2 regions of the Paenibacillus sp. CR_12 genome follow, and region 1 is predicted to be linked to the other one. Evidence: a T-box and tRNA genes for the amino acid it is inferred to sense, from the RefSeq annotation. Region 1 holds a T-box; the other holds one or more tRNA genes.

Region 1 (9,883 bases):
AGCTTTAGCGGCACTGATCGTCGCCTCGATCTCGGTCGGATGATGCGCATAGTCGTCAATCACCAGAATGCCTTCAGCTTCGCCAAGCACCTGGAAGCGGCGCTTAGCCCCGTTGAATTTGACGATGGCCTCTACAATCGCCTCGAACGAGATACCGCTCTTCAAGCAGCATATCACCGTGGCCATGGCGTTGTAGACATTATGTTTGCCCGGTACGGACAGCTCGACGGTGCCCAGCTCCATGCCGTTATGAAGCATCGTGAAGCTGACGTGACGGTCGCCCAGCACCAGATTGGTTGCCGTATACTCCGCATCCGCATGAATGCCGTATGTGGTCACGTTGCATTTCAGGTCAGGCAAAATCGCCTGAATGTTGTTATCGTCGGCGCAAACCACGGCTGTACCGTCAGCCTTGATCTGGCTGAGGAATTGCACGTAGGCGGCCTTGAGACGATTGAAATCCCCTTCGTAATTCTCCAGGTGATCGGCTTCGATATTCAGAACGACGCCGAGCCATGGATGGTATTGCAGGAATGAACCGTCGCTCTCGTCGGCTTCGGCTACCACATGCTCGCCTTCGCCCGCTTTGGCATTCGTGCCCACGTTCATAATTTCCCCGCCGATGATAAATGTCGGATCGACTCCGCATTCTTCCATCACGAGCGCAATCATGGATGAAGTGGTTGTCTTGCCATGCGCTCCCGCTACGGCCACGCCTTTGCGTTCGTTCAAAAGACGCGCCAGCATCTGCGCACGGTGAAGGACAGGAATGTTCAGCTTCTCTGCCTCGACCCGCTCCACGTTGTCTTTGGACAATGCCGTGGAGTACACCACAAGGTCCGCGCCTTGGACTTGCTCGGCGGTATGTCCAATGTATATTTTGGCGCCCTTGGCCGCCAGCTTTTCTGTCAATTCTTGCGATGCCACGTCAGAACCCGTGACTTTATAACCCATCTCCAGCATTACTCGCGCTATGGCGCTCATCCCGTAGCCGCCAATTCCTATAAAATGAACATGTTCTGATGTATTCAACAGATATCACCAACCTTTTTCAGAATCGGAAAGGCCCAGGAGGTTGGAACGCACGTCGGCAATCAGGTACAACGTGCCCGACACCACCCCAAGATCCTCCGCTTCCGTCCGTGACTTCAACTCTTCAAGTGCGTTTTTCCAATTTGGTTCTATGATGATTTGCAGTGTATGTTTGGCGTATTTCTCCCTTACCTGCTCTACGATGTCACCAAGCGCCTTGGCGTCCAGTTTCTTCCGGAAATCCGGTTCAGTCAGGATAAGCGTATCCACTATTGGCAGTATATGCTGCAAATACGATTCATGATGCTTATTTGCCAGCATTCCCATCATTAAGTTCAGTTTCCGATACTTATAGATCTGCGGCAAGCTTTTGGCCAAGGATTCAGCCCCTTCGGGGTTGTGCGCGCCATCGAGAACAATCCGCGGGGAGGACTGCACTTGCTCCAGTCTTCCCGCCCAGAACGTATCCTTAAACCCGGCACGCAATTCTTCTTCATCCACGATAAAGGCCATGTACTGGCGAAGCACCTCCAGCGTCATCATGGCAACCGCGGCATTGGCGCATTGATGCTCGCCCTGCATCGAAATATCCAAATCCATATCCCGGAACGGTCCCTTAAAACGGAAAGTCTGGCTTTCTTCGTTCCCGCGCAGCCGTTCATAAGAGAATTGCTCGTCTACGAGGTACAGACTTGTACGGTTTTTGGCAGCCGTTTCTTTCAGAATTTCGACTGCCTCAGGCTGAGTGACCGTGCTCACCACGGGCACTCCGGGCTTGATGATGCCGGCCTTCTCCATGGCGATCTCCTGAATGGTATCGCCCAGAACGTCGGTATGGTCCATGCCGATGTTCGTGATCACCGAAATGATGGGATGAACGATATTGGTCACGTCAAGACGACCGCCAAGTCCGGTCTCCCATACCACCACGTCCGGATAAGACACCTCGCCGTAATACAGGATCGCAAGAGCCGTGGACACCTCAAACATCGTGGGCGATCCAAGCCCGGAGCCCGCAATTTCGGCAACAAGCGGCTCTAAGCGATTCGCGAGTTCCAGCAGCGTCTCTTCCGGTATGTCTTCGCCGTTATACTGAAACCGATTGGTAAACTTCGTAATATAGGGGGACGTATAGGTGCCTACCGTGAATCCCCCTTGAAGCAGAACCTTTGTTAAAAAAGCGCATGTGGAGCCTTTTCCGTTCGTTCCGGCCACGTGGATAAATTTTAATCGACGCTCCGGATGGCCGAGCAGCTCCATCAATCGCTGAATTCTATCCATGCCAGGGCGGATCCCAAACGGAATCAGCCCATTGATCCAAGCTACCGCTTCCTCATAGGTATGGAACGGAGCTGCCGCTGCAGCTGCCGATTGATCAACCATCGTTCTCACCTTCTGGTCCAGATTCATCTTGCCCATTAGCCTCTCAATTCTTCGATGCGCGCAATCACTTTGCTTCGTTTGTCCGAGTAATCCGCGAGTTTCGCCCGTTCTTCCTCAATCACCTTCTCGGGTGCTTTCGATACGAAACCAGGATTGTTCAGCTTCTTCTCCACACGCTCGACTTCGCTGTTCAAGTGCTGAATTTCCTTCTCCAGACGCGTGATCTCCTGAGCGATATCGATCAGTCCGGCAAGCGGCAGATACATCTCAACACCTGTCACCACGGCGGTCATCGCTTTATCCGGCGCCTCAAGCGCAAGGGAGGACTCATACTCCGACGTGTTGCAGAAGCGGCGAATATAATCGGAATTGCGATCGATAATGCCGGCAATTTGCCCGCTTACCGGTTTCAATTGCAGTTCTACTTTTTTGCTCATCGGCACGTTCACTTCCGCCCGGATGTTACGTACGGCACGGATCACATCCATCAGCAGGTTCATTTCGGTAACAGCTTCCGTATTCTCAAACGCCTCATCATAGGTCGGCCAAGAAGCCAGCATAACGGTCTCGCCTTCATGCGGCAAATGCTGCCAGATCTCTTCGGAGATGAACGGCATGAACGGGTGAATCAAGCGCATCGTGCGGTCCAGCACATAGGCAAGCACCGACTGCGTCTTTTTCTTGGCTGCTTGATCCTCGCCATATAGGGACAGCTTGGCAAATTCGATATACCAGTCACACAGATCATCCCAGATGAAATTGTAGAGCAGTCGACCGGTTTCGCCAAATTCGTAGGCATCAATTAGACGCGTAATGTCGCGGGAAGTTTCGTTCAAACGGTGCAAAATCCACCGGTCCGCTGTTCCCAGCTCTCCGGAAATGTCGATATCCGCCGCCGTGAAGCCCTCCAGGTTCATGAGCGCAAACCGCGACGCATTCCAGATTTTGTTAGCGAAGTTACGCGCTTGCTCCACGCGTTCCCAGCGGAATCGAAGATCCTGACCCGGCGTGCTGCCGGTCGATATCATATAACGCATAGCGTCTGCGCCATACTGTTCAATAACCTCGAGCGGGTCAATGCCGTTGCCCAGCGACTTGGACATCTTGCGGCCTTCGCTATCCCGAACCAGGCCATGGATCAGCGTGTCCTTAAACGGCATTTGCCCTGTAAATTCAAGTCCTTGGAAAATCATCCGCGACACCCAGAACGGGATGATGTCGTAACCCGTTACGAGAACGCTGGTCGGATAATAACGTTTGAAATCCTCGCTGTCCTGGTCCGGCCAGCCCATGGTCGAGAACGGCCAGAGCGCGGAGCTGAACCAGGTATCCAGCACATCCTCGTCCTGTCTCAGATCATCCTTGCCCAGCTTCGCGCGGGCTTCCTCTTCATTCATGGCAACAACCACTTCGCCCGTGGATTCGGAATACCACGCCGGGATCCGGTGACCCCACCACAATTGACGGGAAATGCACCAATCGCGTACATTCTCCATCCAGTGCAGATAGGTTCGCTCGAACCGGTCAGGCACGAAGTTCACGCCCTTGCCGGATTTTTGCGCATCCACGGCTGCTTCCGCAAGCGGCTGCATCTTAACGAACCACTGCGTCGACAGGTAAGGCTCGACCACCGCACCGGATCTTTCGCTATGGCCAACCTGATGGACATGGTCTTCGATGCGAAGCAATACGCCCGATTCCTTCATGTCGCTGACGATCTGCTTGCGGCATTCTGCACGGTCAAGGCCCTGGTATTTGCCGGCAAACTCATTCATCGTTCCGGATTCATCCATTACGGTAATTTGCGGCAGGTCATGTCTCAGCCCCATCTCGAAGTCGTTCGGATCATGCGCCGGCGTAATTTTAACCGCACCGCTGCCGAAGTCCTTCTCCACGTACTCATCCGCAATAACCGGAATCTCGCGGCCCACGATAGGCAGCACCAATGTCTTGCCGATCATGTCTTTATAGCGCTCGTCTTCGGGATGAACGGCGACCGCCGTATCGCCGAGCATGGTCTCCGGACGGGTGGTTGCCACGGTAATGGAGCCGCTGCCGTCCTTCAGCGGATATTGCAGGTGATACAAATGGCCGTTGACCTCTTTGTACTCCACTTCAATATCGGACAAAGCCGTGCGGGCAGCCGGGTCCCAGTTGATGATGCGTTTGCCGCGGTAGATGAGCCCTTTATCGTAAAGCTTGACGAATACTTCCCGTACGGCTTCGGACAATCCCTCGTCGAGCGTGAAACGTTCTCTGGAGTAATCGAGGGACAGGCCGATCTTGGACCATTGATCACGGATGGTGTTTGCGTACAGGTCCTTCCATTCCCACACCTTCTCCAGGAATTTCTCGCGTCCCAGATCGTAACGGGTAACGCCTTCTTCGCGAAGCTTCTGCTCTACCTTGGTTTGCGTGGCGATGCCCGCATGGTCGGAACCGGGGAGCCACAGCGCATCGTAGCCCTGCATCCGCTTCACGCGAATCAGGATGTCCTGCAGCGTAAAGTCAAGCGCATGGCCGATATGGAGCATGCCCGTAACGTTAGGAGGAGGAATAACAATCGTGTAAGGCTCCGCGTCCGGTCGCTTGCCGGCTTCAAAAAAGCCGCCTTCCTTCCAGTACGGATACCATTTTTGTTCGGCTGCCTTCGGATCATACGTCGTCGGCATTTCTAACTGGGATTGGTTTTGTTTTTGATCCATATTTTCGTACCTCCGATACTGTTAATCAGTTTTGCCAACCCGAAACGTTTTAGCCTCCGGGCGTGTTCGTGGATATCATAGTTGGCGTGAAACAAAAAAAGCCCTTCGTCCTCAAAGGACGAAAGACTGTTCTCTCGCGGTACCACCTTTGTTTCGTGCTTACATGGTTCAGCAACCGTTGTCCTCCCATGAAGAACATGAAAGGCTTTCGGTCAAGCACGACACTTTACGCAGATAACGGCTGCGGCCGGCGAACTCTAACCAGGGTAGCAATCGATCCTACTCTATCTCAAGTCCGCAACTCCGGGGCGACTTCGGCAAGCTGGTTCCTGCGGAATCTCACAGCGCTTGGTAGCAATTCCGCTCTCTGAAGGCCATACCTTCCTACTCTTCCCGTTCAACGTTGTTCTAGCTTTTGGAATACCTGTACATATACTATTCAAATATAACGTGGTTGTTCCATATAGTCAATATTTCGAGTGTTTCCGAACGATTTAGACATCATACCTGCCGATTCAAATAAATCCTTGTTCGCTGTAACATACAATCCAAGCTCGCTCTGCTTCCTCTCCTCCAAACCGGTTCCCCGCAGCACAAAAAGCAGGCCAAGGCTGCCTGCCTCGGCCTGCTTCATTCTAGCCCCATGACGACTTCCCGATTACTGGGGAATGTATAATACCTGACCTTCTTCCACATTCTGTTCGGACATGCGGTTATACAACAAGAGCTCTCGCGGCGTCAGTTGATAACGCTCCGCAATCACGTCGAGTGTCTCCTCACGCTGAACAATGCACATCCGGACCTTGCGGAACGGCGTTTCCTCCCGGCGGTTGCCCAGGAACAGACTCTTCCATTCCACATCCTCGGACGAAACGGCATCCACCGATTCTTCGATGGCCTCTTCCTCGTCTCGAGCTGCTTGTTCCTGATCCTGAACCGTTCTGCTCGATTGAAGCAATGAGGAGAAGCCTACGCCCGAAGCGGTGTTAGTGGTGCTGTTCTTCGCGTTGAAGGCAACCTTTAGCTCCGGTTTGGACGGAGCCTCTTCGACTTGAACGGAAACCTCCTCCTCTATCTCCTCCAACGGCTCGGCTTCCTCGGCAAAAACAGGCTGGGCTTCCTCCGTTTCCGGGGAATCCAATACCGGCAGGGCTTGAACCTCTTCGCCATTGCGCTCAGTAACGCCCGGGAAATCGGCTGCCGGTTCTTCCTGCTGCGGCTCCGGCTGGGCCGCAGCCCGTTCGAACTGCCATACACTCGGAGTCGACGGCTCAGCTGACTGAAATTCCGTCTCATTATGTAAGGCATATTCGACCGTATCTTGGGCTTCAGGGGTACTGGAGATGCTTACCGTTCGGTCCGAGTCCTGCGTATCTTGAATTTGATTCTCGTATTCCGCCCAAGATGCCAGATACTGCTGCGTGCGCGCATCCGACTCGGACTCTTGGGCTCTAGGCTGAGCCTCGCTGAAATAAGAAGGCGTAATCGTTTCAGCGTTGGCTCCGCCGCCTTGATACGGTTCATACGGATTGGCTGCGAACTGCTGCTCTCCGCCTGCATACGTATCATTCGCTTCAGGAGCATGTACCACTGTGAATTCCTCATTGGTCCATACTTGGTCACGAGCTCCCGGAGCCGCCGCCTGGATTCCTTTGAGCGATAAAACCCCCGTTATGTTCAAGCTGCGCTTGGATAACAGATCCACGTCAAAATTCTCGATCTCGACCGCGATGTCATCCAATGACGATACGCGGTTCAGCGGGACCGTGATCTCGACCGGAATCCAATGCTCGAGCGGCTCCGTCTCTCCTGCTTCGGTATCCCCTTTATACAGGCCTGCTAGAAGCAAATGGCCCCGAAGCGTGGCCTGGTCCTGCTGGCTGATCACCTGAATGTGCGGGATCAACTCCGCCTCTTCCAATTCTTCGATTCCCGGCAAATCTTCCGTCAAATTAATACGCTCGTAAATATCGAACCGCAATCCGTAGGACTGGTCAAACACGGGAATGTCCTCCTTTTTGGCATATACTATCCGTGATCTGTCATCACGGCATGAGCCTAAGTTTTGCCACTCAATTTATCTATATGCCGAAAACAGGAGAGCATGACTTTTTTGCGAATTGCGCATGGAAGTTAGCGGGCGTTCAGGGCCGCTGCAGCATCCCCTATCGGTTCGCTCCCTCTATGATTCGCTCTCGTAACTCCATCATATCCTGAGGCCACGGCGCCGGCACCTCAATGCTCTCGCCCGTAAAAGGATGATGGAACAACAGGCGTTCGCCATGCAGCGCTTGTCGCGCAAACGTCCCGGGTCCCCCGTACAAAACATCCCCCAGAAGCGGATGTCCCATATGGCTTAGATGGACCCGGATCTGATGCGTACGGCCGGTTTCAAGGCGAATGTGCAGCAGACTGGCTTTCGGATACGCTTCAGCTGAGAGAATATGCGTGATCGCGGCCTGTCCCGTTAATGAAACCCTCCGGCGGCTTGCGTGATAGCGGTCCTTGCCGATCGGGAGATCGATTCGCTTCAGCTCCTGCGATACCCTCCCTTGAACGATAGCCGCATACATTCGAACGATCTTCTTCTCGCGCATGGCCTCGTCAAGCTTCAGCTGCGCATATTCGTTCTTGGCATACAGCACCGGCCCCGTCGTATCTTTATCCAGCCGATGGATGTGACGGACTGCCGCGTGAATCCCCTCTGCTTCGTAATAGGCGGCCACGACATGATTCAGCGTTGTCTCCCGGCTTTCGTTGTCTGGATGGACCGCCAAACCGGCCGGTTTGTTCACGACCAGGCAGAAATCGTCCTCGTACAACACCTGAAGCTCCTGCCACCTCGGTTCGATGCCGTATTCCCGATAAGGAAAAAGGACCAGCCGAAGCCGGTCCCCTCTCCATTGTATCCCCTGCTCATGATGAAGCTTGCGATACAGCTTCTCGGGCATACCGACCGTTTCCAGAAGCCACTTGGCGGCGGCCTCGTCCCGATCCGGCTGGCCCAACAGTGCCTTGCCGGGCGTCATCTCGAGCCATTCGCCGCGCTTACTCCAGCTGCCCCCGTAGCTCATAGGCTTTTGAAGGCGTTGTAATTAGCTTCGATGGTAGCATCGATATCTTCCACCGTATGGGCCGCCGAGATGAACATGCCCTCGAATTGGGAAGGAGGCACGCTGACTCCCTCTTGCACCATCGCCGCAAAATAGCGGCGGAAACGGTCCAGGTCACTCGTCTTGGCCGTATCGAAATTCACGACCGGCGAATTCGTGAAGAATGGGCAGACCATGGAGCCGATCCGGTTGATCGTAAGCGGGATGCCGAATTCCTTGGCGTTGCGCTCGAATCCTGCCTGAAGGCGGGCCCCCCGTTCCTCCAGCTGCTCATAAACGTCAGGCGTCAACAGCTTCAGGGTGGTGTATCCGGCTGCCATGGCCAGCGGATTTCCGCTTAACGTTCCCGCCTGGTAGATCGGTCCTGCCGGAGCGATCTGATCCATCAGCTCACGCTTGCCTCCATATGCGCCGACCGGCAATCCGCCGCCGATCACCTTGCCCAGGCATGTCAAGTCAGGCGTAACGCCGTAACGTCCCTGAGCGCAGTTCAGGTCCACCCGGAATCCGGTCATCACCTCGTCGAAAATAAGGATGCTGCCATAATCGGAAGTGACCTTGCGGAGGCCTTCCAGGAATCCTGGTTGCGGCGGAACCACGCCCATATTCCCTGCCACCGGCTCAACGATGACGGCCGCGATCTCTTCGCCGAAACGCTCGAAGGCAAGCTGTACCGATTCCAGGTCGTTATAAGGAACCGCAATGGTGTTGGACGCCACGCTTTCAGGCACGCCCGGGCTGTCAGGCAGGCCTAGTGTCGCTATGCCGGATCCCGCCTTGATCAGAAGGCTGTCCGCGTGACCGTGGTAGGAGCCCTCGAATTTGATGATTTTGCTGCGCCCGGTATAACCGCGCGCCAGACGGATGGCACTCATGGTGGCTTCCGTGCCGGAATTCACCATTCGCACCACCTCGATCGACGGCACGCGCTCGCACACGAGCTTCGCCATCTTCGTTTCGAGCAGGGTTGGCGCGCCGAAGCTGGTCCCTTTGGCAGCAGTCTCCTGAAGCGCTTCAACGACTTCAGGGTGTGCGTGGCCCATAATCAGCGGTCCCCAGGAACCTACATAATCGATAAAGCTGTTGCCGTCGATGTCGTATACCCGGCTGCCTTCTCCGCGATCGATATAAATCGGCGTGAGTCCTACAGATTTAAATGCACGTACCGGACTGTTGACGCCGCCCGGGATATATAACTTCGCTTCTTCGAAAGCAGAACGCGACAACTCTTCTTTTCGCAAATCTTGGCTCATTCTATGCACTCCTAACTCTTTAGTCGTTAATCGTTGCTAGCCGCGCATCCAGCGTGCCGCATCCTTCGAGAAATACGTAATGATAATGTCCGCACCGGCACGCTTCATTCCCGTCAGCAGCTCCATCACGATCGCCTGCTCACTGATCCATCCCTGCTGAGCCGCCGCCTTGATCATGGAATACTCGCCGCTCACGTTGTAAGCGACGATCGGCAGATCAAACTGGTCTCTGAGCAATCGGACAACGTCGAGGTAAGCCATCGCCGGCTTCACCATCAGCATATCCGCGCCTTCCAGCACGTCCGTCTCCGCCTCGCGGAGCGCTTCCCTTACGTTAGCCGGATCCATTTGATAGGTTTTGCGGTCGCCGAACTGCGGAGCGGAGTCTGCGGCTTCG
Region 2 (9,883 bases), on a different contig from region 1:
AAGTTCCGGGCCGTTGTGCTTGGTAATTGTATACCAGCCGGAGCTATTGACGCCGTTCGATGTTATTGCATTTTTCATCAGAGCTTCCAGACATATAAGAAATGGCAGGCGCCATCGGAATTGACCTCAAGAACATGCATCATTCAGGGACGACTCGATAGAATCTGAAGGCTGAAGATATACGTTTCTTAGAGACGTTATAACCATTCAGCTCAGCCAGGATGAATCGGGAAGTGGCGTTGTACACATTAAACCATTTCTTTACGGTGTAGGGAGGAAATCTTTGAATGGAAGCTATTTGGTTTATGATGTTTTCGACTTTTGAAACACTGGCGATTTATTCACTGATCATGACATTGCTTAGATTTAAAACAACGGAGTACATATGGCAAGCCCTGCTGGTTATGATCCTTGCCAATCTACAGAGTTACATCATGCGGAATGAACTCTCGCTCGATTTTCTTGCCCCGCTTATTACGGTAATGATCTTTGTGTTCTTGTTCTCGGCCATCATTAAAATTCCAGTCATTTGGTCGGCGATTTGCACCATTATAGGCTACATGTTCTATGCGTTGATTCAAACCGCCTATTTGACTACGGTGTTCGGATCGATCAATGCCATTCAGACCGATCCTGCCAAAGGTTACATCCTTCAAGTTCTGTCAGGAGCGACGGGACTGCTGATATCCTGGTTGATGTACAGGTTCGGTATCGGGTTTAAGTACGACCTGGAGAAGCTGCGCATTAAATTTGAACATGTTCTGTTGATCGCTTTAATTATCGTAGTGCTGATATTAATTGCCATTCTGTTTTACCTCAACCGCCTGTGGCTGCATCTTCTCTTCTTTGGAATCACATTTGGAATCTTCTTGTATTATGCCATCAATACAGAGGAGCGGGAGTCTTATGATCATAGAAGGACTGTCAGAGCGGATAGCGGAGAGGATCAAACGTCAGGTTCCTGATCATCCGTCCTCCGTTCCTGTTTTGAAGCACGCGCTCGCCATTCTATTCAACGTGATGTTCATTGTCGTATTCACGCTGCTGATTTCGATCTTCTCGGGTAACGTGAGAGAGGCGGTCATAGCCTTGACGGGCTTCGCAATACTGAGGCAATTCTCGGGAGGGTATCACCTTAAGACGGGGGCCGGCTGTATTGCGTTCACGACAGCACTGTTTACCTTGGTGACTTTCGTTGATATGGGGATTGCAGCTGTGCTCGTTATGAATGCGCTTAGTCTGTTGCTGGTTATGCTGTTTGCTCCCAGCCGAATCGAGAGACAATCCCGGATACCGAGCAAGCATTACTCTAAACTCCGCTTGATTAGCTGCTTCATCGTGATGTTCAATTTTGTCCTTCAGTCCCCAACATTGGCTGTCATATTTTTAATCCAGGCTATTAGTTTATTACGCTGGAAAGGAGGACAAGCTCATGTTATGGATCCATAAGATTCGTCATCGTTTTTTTTCGTTCATCGCATCTGCACTGACGTTGGTAGCCGTATTTGTCGTTAATACTGCAAGTCCCGTATTTGTGTATAGCGGAGAGACGCCGGAAGAACTTTTGAAATAAATCTTGATCCAATTGATACGGGGACTGGGGTACACCAAATTTGTGGTAAGTTCATGGTTGTTGAATGAGATATGGGTCGTAGTAGCCGGTGCCGGTTGGCGCCGGTTTTTATTATGACTAAGGAAGCTACAGCTGAGTCCTTAACGGTCGGTTCCATCGATGCTCCAATGATTGCGAGTTTGTTAGTAATGGATGCCAAGCCGATTAGGGTAAAATTAACATTGATAAAAGAACGAGTGTTCGCATATAATACAAACAAATGTTCTTATCAGAGGTGAGTGCATCATGTTTGAGAAATACCTGGAGCAAACCGTAGAAATCATATACGAAGACCGTAAGGGCAACATTACCCAGCGCAAAATACAGATACACAGCATTAAGGATCAGCGGATTCGGGCAACGTGCCTGGAGACGGGAAAGCCCCGGGTATTCAATGAAAACAACATCCTGTCCTGGAGGCCCCAGAAAGGAAGAGGTTCGCATGCTTCCTGATCTGGAACGAAAACTGCTCCGAATTTTGATCAACTATCCGGCCCATCGCAGCCGTGTCCCGACCTTACGGTTACTTAAGTACCTAACGGGACGTAAACCGAACGAAATTATGGAGGGCATAGCTTCATTGGAGGAACAAGGCTATGTTATGTTTAAGAACAAGCGGGAATTGCAGAGCCTGATTGTGCTGAAAGAAGAGGCACAGCCCGTTCAAAGAGTGGAAAGAGCTGCGGATTACTGGACGACACATTGAGTCGGCAGGAGGTATAGAGATGCCTGTGCTTAGAGATTGCACGGATGAGGGAACACGAGCCGAATTTCATTTTATATCTCGTATCCCTGGAAAGTACGAAGGATGCCAAATCAACTTTAAATTTTATGATTCCAACCGATTCAGCTATGATTTGAATTTCGGTTGGACGAATCTAACGATTCGTAATTATATTACAGTAACTACGGAATTTCCGTTGGACACACTGAATGGATTCAAATTAGATGGATTATATATGTCATTCGAAAAACATCTCTATCAATTAAGCTGGAGAAGAAGCCAATCGGAAGGTATTTATGAGTTGGGCTTTTTTGGGGCTGATCAAGATTTCACGCTTACGGCTGATATAGACTCTGTCAGAAAGTTTGGTTCTCAATTTAAGTTGGAATGGGATCAAGCACCGATATTCGATTGATTTTTTTGCGTCTTAGGTAAGGACAAAAGACGGGGACTTGGCCTCTTTAGTTTCCCCCATCGTCCCCGAGACTCGCTGAATGGTTTTTTTATGAAATGGGCTGTCCCGCAGCCATTTTCATGGCTTTTGGAACAGCTTCTGTTTTCATTAGTTTTTAGATCCAAAAACCTGCTGCCAAAATGATAACGAGAAGAATGTACAGAACCAAGACAAAAGCAGCACTACGGCCATAGCCATACCCGGCATCAGCGCTCATGGTTATTCCTCCTTTGTTTAGAGTCATATTATTAATATGTGGTCACTTATGTATAAGCTTGGGTGATTAACTAAGTGTTTAGCCTAATTTTCAAGCCTATCTCGATTGCTGCTAGGGTGAAGTTTTTAACGTGAGGGAGTTGTTGCAGCCCCTATGTATTTTTTGGATGATGTACATATGAAAATGATTAGCAAAGTGGCATTTCTGTGAATATACATGAGAGTGTAGCCCGCCAACTACAACTCAGGTTTCCTTCTTTAAAAAAAAGAAGCTGTCCCGCAGTCATTTTTATGGCTTTTGTGACAGCTTCCTCTTTTTGTACGGTGTCATATGCTCCATTTTCCGTCCCCATTGACGGGAAGGAGAAAAAATTCGGGTAACACAACCCGTGATATCCATGTGGTCAGCGCCGCATCGGTAAAAAGAACCTCGCTGGCTTAGGCTGGCGTTTTTTTTTGTTAATAAGAATATTGGCCCTAGCATTGCTTGAAATTTTGAATACTTTGTATCGAGATCGTTGAAAGGAGGAGTCCTCATGGGTGAAGTTGGTTACGAAGGTGGATACGGCGGTAAAAACTCAGTCGGAGCAGTTCTTGTTCTCTTTATCTTGTTGGTCATCATTTTAGGTTCTTTCTGGGTATAATACTCCCCCGGATGACAAAGACCCTACGTGATTTGAACAGTTGTATTTATGTGAGAGGATCCCTACCGGCTTAGGCTATCGGGGGTCCTTTTTCTTTGTCTTCTATCGGTGAAGTAGCCGTTATACTGCAGCACGTTGAAATTGACGAATGTAGACGGCAGAGTTCCGGCTAAAGCTGTAATTTTATCCATCTTCTTCGCCTGGATTCGTGTCATAACCGCTTTAAAATCCGAGTTGCCAGTCGCGGGATCAACGCACGCGATTTCTCCGTCCAATACGATGTTATGCGGAAATATAGCGTTGGCTATCTCAGGATATTGGCGAGAACAGTCGTTGTTATGGCGCGCGTATGCGAGTCTGAGAATGGAGCGGGCGCTGTTGCGAGTAACATCGGTTCAATTGACATAGAAATACCTCTTAACCTGAATTATAGCGCTTGGCTATGTAATAAAGAGGCGAGAAGTAATGGTAGATTAATGTCATGTCATCTATTCTAAAAATAGCCCGGACAAATGCGACAATTGACAAAGATAAATCCGGAATAAAAAATACATAATTATACCATTTAATGGTTCTTAAACACTATATACTCCAATAATATCCAAATGATACAATTGATATGGGTTATGTAAATTAACTTTTATAAATATCTGGAGGTGTTAGCGTGGTTAGAATGGGGAAAAAATTTGTAATATTCTCTTCTATCATTGCTGCTTTTATGACTGTAGCAGCGCCAGTATCTGCAAGTCCTATCTCACAGACAGAATCTGAGATAACGCCTCAATATTGTAACCCATGTAAAGTAAAAGCGGGTTATATGTACCCAAAAAGTCAGTATAGCAGAGACTATTTCACGCCATTACATTACATTACAGTTGATGGAGTGGAGTACTTTTTTTGGTACATAGATGATGATAAATCTACAGCAACACATTGGTATACTGTTTGGAAAGAAGAATAACGAAAAATCCTTGGGGTTTAAATAACCTCAAGGTTTTTTTGTATACATAATAAGGCTGTGATGTAACGAAATTGCGTAAATATTTTAACATCACGTTTCGGTTAAAATCGGAGGACACTATGAATCACAACGATACGTAAAAAGCTTGAAGGTAACGGACTTTGGGAATCCAGCCGGATGATGCTTCCTGAACATAAAGAAACTATCATCCGCCGGCAGCTGGAAGAGGGAAGGAAGAATAAACCGGTTCTTTTTATCTTTCTTTATATAAAGAAGGCGTTACCCTTGAACAAATTATTATAATAGTAGAAATGAGGTCAAATAAGACCAAAATGCGGGCTTAGAAGTAGTGTCTAACTCACTATGTCCCCCAATTCGTCCCTGAAATTCAGATAGACAACCATTAGAAGAAAAGAAAAAAGCCCTTGCTGCGCAAGGGCTCCTTGTGATGATCTGTAGTGGGCTCGAACCACTGACCCCTACCCTGTCAAGATAGTGCTCTCCCAGCTGAGCTAACAGATCGTGAAATATTTAAAAAGGTAATTCATATATTACCAGCAGACAAGGCGGCTGTCAATGGTTTTCTCGTTATAAAATACCACGTTCCGGTTCAGACTAAATACAGCATGATTTTGCCAATGAAGGAGCGTGAATGGCATGACAGGTGGGAAATCCCATCGTATCAAGCGAGCAGGACTGGTGTTCTCGTTATTGGCGGTATCTATTGCGGGCGGCGGCTGCAGTGTCCCGGAAAGAACATCGGTGCAATTGGAGCCGCTGCATGCCCCTGCAGCGCCCGTGATGCTGGATGTGTACGGGCGCTCTGTTGATCAGGACGTATATTCCAAGCAGGGAAGCGGGGCGCTGGAGCCGGTATCCCCGATGGATGCGGCGGACACGTTAAGGGATCTCCATCCATAATGAGCTCCAGGAACGGCATTATGCTTAACGCGGGCCAACCATCATGATGATCTCTGATCGAACCGTGAGCAGAACAAACCGCCGGCTGGCAGGCTGGCGGCTTGTTGTAAGACGGCCGATGCTATTCCTCATCCCATTTGCGGGAATAACCTTTTTTGATCGTCCAGAAGGTGGGATAGATGATCAGGGCAGCAATGACCACAGCCCAAAATATCGTGGCTCCCATGCTCATAAAGGCAATGCTCCTTTCGTGAAGACCTTAGCTTCTACTACTATACAGGAAAACGAATATTTTGTATAATATCTCGACCTGCGATATCACGAGGAAATGATTCTACATAAAGAGGTGTTGAAATGGCAGCAGAAATCATCAATGTATCAACGGAAGAGCAGTTGCAGCAGGCGCTGGATATCCGAAAGGATGTGTTTGTCCTAGAACAGAAGGTTCCGATCGATTTGGAGATCGATGATTACGACCGCCTGGAATCGGATGCACACCATGTCTTGATCAAGTCGGAGGGGCAGTACGCCGCAACCGGGCGTATTACCTATTACAATAAGGATTCCGCCAAAATGCAGCGGATCGCGGTGCGGAAGCCGTTCCGTTCCAAAGGGATTGGCCGTGTGCTGATGATGGCGCTGGAAGCGCAGGCTCGCGAACTAAAGCTGCAATATTCCGTGCTCGATGCACAGGTGCAGGCAGAGGCTTTTTACCGCAAGCTCGGGTATGAGACGATTTCGGACGAGCCGTTTGATGATGCAGGCATTCCCCATGTTCGCATGAAAAAGGAATTGTAGGCCTCTAACCAAACCAAATAAGATGCCGGTCATTCCGCATCGTCCCCAAAAAAAGAAAAGACCTCGAGCATCGCCTCGAGGTCTTTTGCGCATGAATTAGAACGTCGGCAAATTGTCCAGGTTGTTGCTTGGATCGCCATCCGCATTGGAACGAAGATGTTCGTCTCCATCACGTCCACGGAATACGTTCAGGTTCTTGATTTCCTTATTCTTGGCCATCTGTTGGGCCGTTTTGTAGTCCACGACGCTGCCGTTATCCAGCTTTAGTTCGATGATGTCGCCATCACCATTTTTACGTACGCCTACTACTTCTTGTTGTTGTTGATCCATATGAATCGCCTCCCGGCCTTATTATTCCCGGGTACCCTCGCAAACTATGCATTGACGCATATTGAACTACAATTCGTATACCCGCTGCTGCTCCACGAATTCCATGTTTCCGGTCTTGCCGATGAAAGCTTCGACCTCATCGCTGTAATGCATCAGATAGGTGCGCTCCTGAATTTCTTGAGGCAGGCTGAGCAGTTCATCGAGTGTCGTGTGCACCTCGCCCGGGCCCTGCAGCTGGCATTCATGCAGAATCACTTCGCAATCCCGTTCATTTACCAATTGCTTCAGCAGGATGGGGTCGAATACCATGTCCGCGCTGTAAAAAATCCGATCGTTCAAATAAAGCGAATAGCTGTCTTTGCCCGGAATATGCTGCGTATGAATCAGCTCCACCGAGATTCCGGATGAAATAGAGGCCTTCACGCCCGGTTTCAAAGGATGCACGTCAAATACATCCTGAAGGGAAGAGATATGTCCCTGCTGGTATAAGCCGCCCTTGAGTGTATGTTCCCATATCGGTTCCACCAGCGCTTCAGCAATATAGAGCGGAAGTTTGCGATTGTATTTCATCTTCATAATAAACGCAAGCTCCTCCAAACCGCCAACATGGTCGGCATGAATATGCGTGATGAGCACGGCGTCCACATCGTTAAACGTCTTGTTCATCTGATGCAGCGCCAACGGAGCGGTGATTCCGCAGTCGATGAGCAGCGTGAAATTTCCGTCATGTATCAGTGCGTTATTGTTATAGTAATTCTTGGCAAACGCACTGCCGGTGCCAAGCATTTGCAATGTCAGTGTCAATGGATGAAACCTCCTGATGAAATGATGTATAGTCCAAGTATGCTTATGTGTATTTTAACGAATTTCTTATGTATTTACACGATGTATATGCTCGAAACGGAGCCGTAATGCTGCAAAAATCGTGATAAGATCAAGCCTTGAACCACGAGAAAAAAATTTTACCACAAAGTGCAAAATTGTCCGCAACTTGTTTTTTGACATGTAGTATACACATATAACAACAAGAAGAGCCAATGGAGGGAACGTATGAAATGAAGTGGAAAAAAGTGATGGCATGTATGCTAGTGCTCTCTTTAATGGGTGGCAGCACCCTTTTGTTTGCGGATTCCGTCAATGAGCGTGTTCGGGTTTGGCTGAACGGACGCGAATTGAAGGATGGCGGATATTTGATTGATGGCAAAACCTATGTGCCGGTCCGGGAATTTGACGGGGCTGTGGACTGGAATTCGGCGAATGGACAAGTCCAGGTCGTCAAGCCGAATGTGCATATTTTTCTCTTTAAAGGAGATACTGTATTCGGCAACGTAAACAAAGGCAAGCTGAAATTCAATGTATTTAGCCAGGTAGACAGCTTAAACAACAATATTCATGCCGTGAAAGTAGCGATTGAGGATCCTTCGGGCAATATCAAGGACATCCAGTCCCAGGAAGTGAAGGACCGCAAGGATAACTTCTGGTTCCGAACCTATGATTTCACATACGATTTCAAAACGGCCGGAAAATACTCGGTAGGCTTTTATGTAAAAGTCAAATCGGATGACGGGTTTGTGAAAGTTGCGGAGAAAGTGATTACCGCCCTAAATTGATGGGTCCATCGCCGCTTGGCAAAAATTGACCTGAAGAAGCTATCCGTGATACGATACGAAAGTATGATAATTTAACCGAAGTGAGGTTTTTTCAATGAGCGAACACAAACATGAACACGGAGATGCTTGCGGCTGCGGTCACGATCATGACCACGACCACGAGCATGAAGAGTTTGTGCTGACATTGACGGATGAAGAAGGAAAAGAAGTAGAGATGGTTCTCGTGGAGACATTTGATGTCGGCGAGAAGCTTTACGCGCTTTTGCTTGAACGCGAGAATCCGGAAGCGGACGGCGTCATTCTACGTATGGAAGAAGAGAACGAGGAAATGGTTCTTTACAATATTGAGGACGAAGACGAATGGAATGAAGTAGAGGCGGTTTACAACGAACTGGTCGCTGCTGCAAACCAGGAGTAACACTCCCTAACGAAAAACCCGATGCGAACCACTCGCACCGGGTTTTTTGTATTTGCTGCCTTAGAATATAGGATCCGTTTCCACGATGACTTTCACGTTCTGAATGCTGCGGTCCTCAGGACCTTTGACAGGCAGGCCGACCTCGACATGGTCGGTAATGTAATCGATGTTTTCCTGGGAAATCACTTCGCCCGGAAGCAAAATCGGAATCCCCGGCGGGTAGACATAGATGAATTCGGCAATAATGCGTCCGGCCGATTCCTTGAACGGCACGACCTCCGTATCCCCATAAAACGCATCGCGGGGAATGAGCGACAGCTGCGGAATTTCCGGCGTTTTCACGACCAGCTCATTTATTTCGTTCACGTGCATGTACTGGTCCGAAAGCTCTCGGAGCGCCGTCAGCAGAATATCGATCGTCTCCCGGTTGTCCCCCGGTGTAATGAGGCACAAAATGTTGTACATATCGCTGAGCTCCACTTCAATATTGTAGTGGTCCCGCAGCCAGTTTTCGGTTTCATATCCCGTAATGCCAAGATGGCGTACATGAACGGTCAACTTGGTCGGATCATAGGAGTACGTTGCTTCTCCGCCCAGTATTTCCTTCCCGAAGCAGTACAGGCCTTCGATTTTGTTGACTTCGTTTCGTGCATATTGCGCCAATTCAATCGTCCTTGCAGCCATTTCCCGTCCATGCAGCGCCAGGCTCCGGCGAGAAGTATCCAGCGATGCCAGCAGGATGTAGGAGGTCGACGTTGTGGTCAGCATACTGATGATGGTCTGCACGCGGTAAGGATTGATGTATCCGTTCTTGGTGTTCACGTTCAGCACGGAGCTTTGGGTCATCGATCCGCCGAGTTTATGAACGCTGGTCGCAGCCATATCGGCACCGGCTTCCATTGCCGACATCGGAAGTTCTTCATGAAAATGGATCAGAACCCCGTGCGCTTCGTCCACAAGCACGGGAACATTGTAACTGTGGGCCAAATCGACGATTTCCTTCAGGTTAGCGCTCACCCCGAAGTACGTCGGATTGATGACCAGTACGGCTTTGACGTCAGGGTGACGCTTTAGCGCTTTCCGTACGGAGCTGATCGTGATCCCGTGATCGATCCCCACATTGGAATCCTGGGCAGGCGATACGAACACAGGCTTGGCACCGGTAAAGATGATGGCGGAAAGCACGGATTTATGA

What was found. A T-box is a leader RNA that pairs with one kind of tRNA and senses whether it is charged. The one in region 1 lies ahead of RB297_RS12490 (valine--tRNA ligase), so its partner is inferred to be a tRNA-Val.
Region 2: it encodes a tRNA-Val, which carries the amino acid that the T-box ahead of RB297_RS12490 (valine--tRNA ligase) is inferred to sense. The anticodon was not compared.

Annotation. Positions count from the first base shown of each region.
Region 1 is NZ_JAVFHO010000003.1:26,445-36,327, forward strand. It holds gene murC (UDP-N-acetylmuramate--L-alanine ligase) at 1-1,032, opposite strand, end outside; gene RB297_RS12485 (bifunctional folylpolyglutamate synthase/dihydrofolate synthase) at 1,039-2,442, opposite strand; gene RB297_RS12490 (valine--tRNA ligase) at 2,451-5,120, opposite strand; T-box leader at 5,232-5,530, opposite strand; gene RB297_RS12495 (LysM peptidoglycan-binding domain-containing protein) at 5,779-7,122, opposite strand; gene RB297_RS12500 (RluA family pseudouridine synthase) at 7,286-8,194, opposite strand; gene hemL (glutamate-1-semialdehyde 2,1-aminomutase) at 8,191-9,486, opposite strand; gene hemB (porphobilinogen synthase) at 9,523-9,883, opposite strand, start outside.
Region 2 is NZ_JAVFHO010000004.1:301,644-311,526, reverse strand. It holds gene RB297_RS17115 (hypothetical protein) at 288-965, shown strand; gene RB297_RS17110 (accessory gene regulator ArgB-like protein) at 907-1,449, shown strand; gene RB297_RS17105 (cyclic lactone autoinducer peptide) at 1,433-1,573, shown strand; gene RB297_RS17100 (hypothetical protein) at 1,859-2,065, shown strand; gene RB297_RS17095 (hypothetical protein) at 2,055-2,318, shown strand; gene RB297_RS17090 (hypothetical protein) at 2,338-2,751, shown strand; gene RB297_RS17085 (YjcZ family sporulation protein) at 2,906-3,007, opposite strand; gene RB297_RS17080 (sporulation protein YjcZ) at 3,543-3,650, shown strand; gene RB297_RS17075 (ATP-dependent DNA ligase) at 3,713-3,946, opposite strand; gene RB297_RS17070 (hypothetical protein) at 4,315-4,611, shown strand; partial or broken gene RB297_RS17065 (YolD-like family protein) at 4,744-4,863, shown strand; tRNA gene RB297_RS17060 (tRNA-Val) at 5,061-5,133, opposite strand; gene RB297_RS17055 (hypothetical protein) at 5,269-5,532, shown strand; gene RB297_RS17050 (GNAT family N-acetyltransferase) at 5,887-6,330, shown strand; gene RB297_RS17045 (DUF3892 domain-containing protein) at 6,427-6,660, opposite strand; gene RB297_RS17040 (MBL fold metallo-hydrolase) at 6,727-7,464, opposite strand; gene RB297_RS17035 (copper amine oxidase) at 7,716-8,270, shown strand; gene RB297_RS17030 (DUF1292 domain-containing protein) at 8,365-8,688, shown strand; gene RB297_RS17025 (aminotransferase class I/II-fold pyridoxal phosphate-dependent enzyme) at 8,749-9,883, opposite strand, start outside.